Regions from separate parts of the Delftia sp. genome, predicted to be linked through region 2. Evidence: predicted binding sites of a transcription regulator. Region 2 holds the regulator's gene; the other holds the start of a gene.
The links. The regulator LexA, encoded in region 2, represses DNA repair genes until DNA is damaged. The targets are predictions, from matches to a motif close to ACTGTATNNNNATACAGT.

Region 1 (3,407 bases), on a different contig from region 2:
ACCACCACTATGCGCAGGCAAGCCAACCCGGGCCTGACAGCCACGGCAGCGGCCTCAGGACGCGATCTTCTCAAGGCAGTAGCCCAGGCCGCGCACGGTGGCGATGCGGATGGGGCCGCGCTCTATCTTCTTGCGCAGCCGGTGGATGTAGACCTCGATGGCGTTGTTGCTGACTTCGTCGCCCCACTCGCACAGGCGCTCGACCAACTGGTCCTTGCTGACCAGCCGGCCGGCCCGCTGCAGCAGCACTTCCAGCAGGCCCAGCTCGCGCGCCGACAGCTCGACCATCTTGCCGTCGATGGTGGCCACGCGGCCGGCCTGGTCGTAGACCAGCGGGCCGTGCTTGATGGTGCTGCTGGCGCCGCCCATGCCGCGCCGCGTGAGGGCGCGCACGCGCGCCTCCAGCTCGGACAGCGCAAACGGCTTGGCCATGTAGTCGTCGGCACCGTAGTCCAGCCCCTGCACGCGCTCCTCCACGCTGTCGGCCGCCGTGAGGATGAGCACCGGCAGCGCATCGCCGCGGCCGCGCAGTTTCTTGAGCACTTCGAGACCGTGCATCTTGGGCAGGCCCAGGTCCAGGATCAGCAAATCGAATTCGCTGCTGGTCATCAGCGCGGTGTCGGCCTCGCTGCCATTGGCCACATGGCTGACCACGGCGCCCGAGCCGCGCAGGCTGCGCAGCAGGCCATCGGCCAGGACCTGGTCGTCTTCGGCAATCAGAATGCGCATGGGGGATGTCTCCTGTAATGCAGGCGCGCTCTGGGAGTTGGAAATGCGCGCCTTTAATTCCCAGGATTCTAGGATGCGCCCCGCAGCGCGGGCAGGGACCTTACCCGAGTGAGCCGCCGCCCGCGTAGGCCTCCAGCCCCAGCGCCACCACGGTGGCGATGTCGTCGCCGACTTCCTCGCGGAATTCGGCCTCGGCCTGGGAGACGGCGTCATGGAAAGCCTGCAGCCAGGCCAGGCCCGCTGGCGTGAAGCGGATGCGGCGCGCGCGCGCATCGCGCTCGTCGCTCTCGCGCGTGACCAGGCCCCAGGCCTCGCACTGGGTCACCAGGTCGCCCATGGACTGCTTGGTCATGCCTGCGCGCTCTGCCAGGTCCGTCAGCCGGTCGCCAGCCAGCGACAGATGCCGCGTGATGTGGATATGGGCCGCCCCCACCTTGTCGCGCGCAGCGAGGTTGGACAGTGCCAGCGGCACCTCAACATCGCGCGCCATGAGCTGCAGCACACGCGCGTCGAACCGCCGCATGGCATGGCCGAGCAACCGGCCCAGGTGGGTCTGGCGCCAGGCGTCGGCGGGCGGCGTGACAGGGGAAAGCTCACTCATGAATGCATTGTGGAGGCAAATCCAACAAGTCAGGAAAACTGACCAAAAACACCAACAAATCAAGACAGCAAGCCCATAAACTACTGTTCAAGCATCCAGCCTGAATGCAAATACAGAGCTGAATCCATACCCAACCCAGGAGTCCGCATGAACACCGCCGTCACCACCGCCAACAGTGAAAAAGCCAAGGCCCTGCAGGCCGCACTCGCCCAGATCGAAAAGCAGTTCGGCAAGGGCACGATCATGCGCCTGGGTGAAGGCGAAGCCATCCAGGACATCCAGGTCGTCTCCACCGGCTCGCTGGGCCTGGACATCGCCCTGGGTGTGGGCGGCCTGCCCCGTGGCCGCGTGATCGAGATCTACGGCCCTGAATCCTCGGGCAAGACCACGCTGACGCTGCAGGTCATCGCCGAAATGCAAAAGCAGGGCGGCACCTGCGCCTTCATCGACGCAGAACACGCGCTGGACACCAGCTATGCCCAGAAGCTGGGCGTGAACCTCAACGAAGTGCTGATCAGCCAGCCCGACACCGGCGAGCAGGCCCTGGAAATCGTGGACAGCCTGGTGCGCTCGGGCGCCGTGGACATGATCGTCGTGGACTCGGTGGCCGCACTGACACCGCGCGCCGAAATCGAAGGCGAGATGGGCGACCAGCTGCCCGGCCTGCAGGCCCGCCTGATGAGCCAGGCGCTGCGCAAGCTGACCTCCACCATCAAGAAGACCAATTGCATGGTCATCTTCATCAACCAGATCCGCATGAAGATCGGCGTGATGTTCGGCAGCCCCGAAACCACCACGGGCGGCAATGCGCTGAAGTTCTACGCCTCGGTCCGCCTGGACATCCGCCGCACCGGCACCATCAAGAAGGGCGACGAAGCCATCGGCAACGAAACCAAGGTCAAGGTCGTCAAGAACAAGGTCTCGCCCCCGTTCAAGACCGCCGAGTTCGACATCCTCTTCGGCGAAGGCATCTCGCGCGAAGGTGAAATCCTGGACATGGGCGTCAACGCCAAGATCCTCGACAAGTCGGGGGCCTGGTACGCCTACAACGGCGAGAAGATCGGCCAGGGTCGCGACAACGCCCGCGAATTCCTGCGCGAGAACAGCGGCCTGGCCGTGGAGATCGAGAACAAGGTGCGCGACAGCCTGGGCATCGCCCTGCTGCCTACGGCCGGTGGCGATGCCCCCGAAGCCAAGGCCGCCAAGGCGGGCAAGGCCAAGGCCGACAAGGACGGCGTGATCGAAGCCTGAGCGCCCAGACCCCTCACAGCAGGCGCCGCAGCGCCTGCGCACACTGTGTTTGCCATCTTGGCGCAGGCTCACGTCTGCGCCTTTTTTATCGCTGGGACGCCCCAAGGCAAAAAAGCGGCCCCCTTGGGGGGCAGCGGACCTTGCGCAGCAAGGGGAGCGTGGGGGCCTTTTTTATTCGGGATGATTCAGGAGACATTGCCGCATGGGATTCGCCAAGCTGTCGCTCAAGGGCCGGGCGCTCAAGCTGCTGGGCCAGCGCGAACATTCACGGCTGGAGCTGGAACGCAAGCTCGCCCCCCATGTGGAGGAAGGCGAGGACCTGGGCGCCATGCTCGACGCGCTGGAGCAGCGCGGCTTCATCAGCGCCGAGCGCGTGGCCGAGTCCGTGCTGCATCGCAAGGCCGCGCGCTTTGGCACATCGCGCGTGGTGCAGGAGCTGCGCAGCAAGGGGCTGGACGATGGCCTGGTGCGCGCCGCCGCAGAACAATTGCGCGCCACCGAACTGCAGCGCGCCCATGCCGTATGGAGCCAGCGCTTCGGCACACCGCCGGCCACCCCGCAGGAACGCCTCAAGCAGATGCGCTTTCTGGCCGCGCGCGGCTTTGGCGGAGAAATAGCGAGCAAGGTGCTGCGCGGGCGCAGCGAAGACTGGGATGACGGAGCTGCAGACGAAGGCAACTAATCCACGCGCCGGGTTGCGCCCCAGCACACCAGCGACCCCACGGTCACCAGCGCCACGCCCTGCCAGAAGCCCCAGCCCGGCTGCACCTGCAGCCAGGCACTGGCCAGCAAGGCAGAGAACACGGGCGTGAAGTACGAGGCCGCC
Region 2 (3,407 bases):
GCGAGCTGGGCGGCTCGGACTTCATGGGAGCGGCCACGCTGACCTCATTCACAGCCGCTGCGGCGGTGGGCACTTTGCTGGGGGGCACGCTTGCAGATCGCCGGGGGCGCATGCAGGCCATCCGCGCCGGCTACCTGTTGGCATTGCCTGCTCTGGCGGCCCTGGCCCTGGCCTCCACGCCATGGATGGCGCTGGCCTGCACCATGGCCCTGGGCGTGTGCATGTTTCTTCCGTTTGCCGCCCAGGTCACGCTGGCCCAGGACTATCTGCCGCGCAACCAAGCCACGGCCAGCGGGCTGACCCTGGGGCTGGCCATGTCGATAGGCGGCATGGTGGCGCCGTTGTTCGGCATGCTGTCCGATGCGCGCGGACTGCGTTTTTCGTTGAGCGTCGTGCTGTGCATTCTGTGCGTTGCCGCGGCGCAGGCGTGGTGCATGCGCAATCGGCGCAGCGAGGGGAGTGCTGCACCGGCGGCTGTCAGGGCCTGATGCGCAGCCCCTGCCGCTGGGCAAGGCAAGAGACAGGCCCGGGCTCTCGCAGACCGGGTGGACGGGTTGGTCTCAGGGCGACCTCAGGCCGGTGTCTGCGCGCCGTGCGCTTCCATGCGTTCCAGGGCGGCACAGACATCGGCCATGCGGCCCGAGATGAACAGGCATTCGGGCTGCTCCTGCGGCGAGCGCTGGATGATGCGCAGACCCGAAGGCAGGGCCTGATCTGCCGGAAGGGAGGGCAGTTCGGGTTGCAGGGGCAGCAGCAGCTGCGCATCCCTGTGTTCTGGTAGCCGTGCTGACTTGCTGCGCCGCTGCTGGCTGCGGCGGCGGGCCTTGCTGAAGGACAGGATGGTCGCCTGCTCGGATTGCACAGGCGATTCGGGCTGGATGGTGCGCATGGCGGGCTCCATGGCGGCGGCGGGCAGGCGAATGCCCTGTGCCAGGCGCAGGAAGGACAGAGAAGACAGTGTTGGCAGAGCGAATCCCATGTGACGACTCCTGTTGGCGTATTTCAAAGAGGCATGGACACAGGCAGGATTGCGGTTTGCGGGCAAAGCTCCGCCCAGGGCGAAGCTGCAAGGCTTCGCGCCTACCACCTGGGCGGTGCATGAAGTAGGGGGTGGCAACCCGTGCAGGGCTGCCTGTCCGGCTTACATGGACATGCTGTTGCGGATCAGCCCCACGGCCAGGCCTTCAATGGCAAAGGCCTCTTCGGGAGCGACGCGGATCACCGGGTAATCGGGGTTTTCCGGCAGGAGCTCCACGCCCTGCGTGGTGCGGCGCAGGCGCTTGACGGTGACTTCATCTCCCAGGCGTGCCACGACGATCTGCCCGTTGCGGGCTTCATGCGCGGACTGCACGGCAAGCAGATCGCCGTCCATGATGCCCGCGTCGCGCATGGACATGCCGCGCACGCGCAGCAGATAGTCCGGGCGGACCTGGAACAGGCTGGGTTCGACGGAATAGGTCTGGTCGATATGTTCCTGGGCGAGAATGGGCGAGCCCGCCGCAACGCGGCCCACCAGCGGCAGCATCAGCGGCGCCAGGGCCGACAGCGGCAGCCCGAAGCTGGTGCCGCGTGCGGCATTGATGTTGCGCACGGTGTCGGTACGCAGGCGAATGCCGCGGGAGGTGCCGCTGACCAGTTCGATCACGCCTTTGCGGGCCAGGGCCTGCAGGTGTTCCTCTGCTGCGTTGGCGGACTTGAAGCCCAGCGTGTTGGCGATTTCCGCGCGGGTGGGGGGCGCGCCCGTGCGGGAGATGGCGGCCTGGATCAGGTCCAGGATCTGTTGCTGGCGGGCGGTGAGCTTGGGATGGTCGAGCATGGCGTGCGTCCGGTCCTTGAATTCAGATGGCAGGCAGAGAAGTCATCTGATGATTTATACAGTATCTGTATTTTTAACCAGTTTTCCAAGAGGTGCAAGTGGGGCAGTCAAAGTTGGTGATTCTTGGCACGGGCGGCACCATCGCCGGCCGGGCGGATTCGCAGTCGCAGGCAGTGGGATACAAGGCCGGACAGATCACGGTGCAGTCGCTGCTCGATGCCGTGCCGGATCTGGAGCAGCAGGCGCTGGGGCCTGTGCAGACGCAGCAGATCGCGCAGGTGGACAGCAAGGATATGGACTGGCCCGTGTGGCGCGCGTTGCTGCGTGCCTGCACGCAGGCGCTGGAGGATGCGGACACACGCGCCGTGGTGATCACGCATGGAACGGACACGCTGGAAGAGACGGCCTGGCTGCTGCACAGCCTGCTGCCTGCCGCCAAGCCCATCGTGCTCACTTGCGCCATGCGCCCGGCCACGGCCCTGCTGGCCGACGGACCGCAGAATCTGCGCGATGCCGTGACCGTGGCCGCCAGCGGCGGGCGCAGCGGTGTGTGGGTGGTGGCCGGCGGCGAGGTGCATGCGGCGGCCCAGGTGCAAAAGGTCCAACCTTACCGACTGCAGGCCATGCGCTCCATGGAAGGTGGCCCGCAGGCCGTGGTGGAGGAAGGACGCGTGCGCTGGCTGGTGCCTGATGCGCCGGTCACGCCGGTCGCCCCCGTTGCGCGGATGGTGATTTCCGCTCCCGCGCTGTCTGATCTGCTGGCGCTGGATGAGCTGCCCTGGGTCGAGGTGGTGTTCAGCGGTGCCCTGGCGCGAGCCTGCGGCGTGGATGCGCTGGTGGCCGCAGGCGTGCGCGGCATCGTGGTGGCCGGCACGGGCAATGCGACCGTTCACGAAAGCATGGAAGCAGCCTTGCTGCGTGCGCGCGACAAAGGCGTCTGGATCTGGCGGGGCACGCGCTGCGCCGAAGGCCTGCCCGTTGCCTCGGGGCTTGGCACGGACCCCGCAGAGGCCGATCTGGTCCAACTGCCCGTGGCCAAGGCGCGGATTGCCATGATGCTGGCGCTGGCCGTGCAGCCGCGCGACTGATCCTCCGGGCGTCGCCGGCGCTTCAGATGCAGGCCGGCAACAAAAAAGCACCCGGCGGGTGCTTTTCTGGGGTCTGGCGCATGGCCTGCGTCATTCAGCCAGTGCTGCGAGGGCGCGCTGGGTGATGTCTTCCACCGAGCCCAGGCCGCTGATGGCGCGGTACTTGGGGGCTGCTGCGGCTTCCTTCTCGGCCCAGGCGCGGTAGTAGTCCACCAGCGGGCGGGTCTGGCTGCTGTAGACGTCCAGGCGCTTCTTGACCGTTTCTTCCTTGTCGTCCTCGCGCTGCACCAGCGGCTCGCCTGTCACGTCGTCCAGGCCTTCGACCTTGGGCGGGTTGAACGTGACGTGGTAGGTGCGGCCCGAAGCGGGGTGGGAGCGGCGGCCGCTCATGCGCTCGATGATGGCATCGAAGGGCACATCGATCTCGAGCACGTAGTCCAGCTTCACGCCGGCGGCCTTCATGGCGTCGGCCTGGGGAATGGTGCGGGGAAATCCGTCGAACA

Region 1: the regulator LexA is predicted to act here: its motif matches at 1,430-1,447, upstream of recA (recombinase RecA).

What each region holds. Positions count from the first base shown of each region.
Region 1 covers NZ_JCABYI010000030.1:899,554-902,960, forward strand. Annotated here, with positions in the region: gene AC5I49_RS20730 (response regulator) at 55-729, opposite strand; gene AC5I49_RS20735 (MarR family winged helix-turn-helix transcriptional regulator) at 830-1,330, opposite strand; gene recA (recombinase RecA) at 1,478-2,581, shown strand; gene recX (recombination regulator RecX) at 2,784-3,263, shown strand; gene yddG (aromatic amino acid DMT transporter YddG) at 3,260-3,407, opposite strand, start outside.
Region 2 covers NZ_JCABYI010000004.1:352,024-355,430, forward strand. Annotated here, with positions in the region: gene AC5I49_RS03425 (MFS transporter) at 1-488, shown strand, start outside; gene AC5I49_RS03430 (hypothetical protein) at 572-979, opposite strand; gene lexA (transcriptional repressor LexA) at 1,142-1,816, opposite strand; gene AC5I49_RS03440 (asparaginase) at 1,915-2,904, shown strand; gene adk (adenylate kinase) at 2,995-3,407, opposite strand, start outside.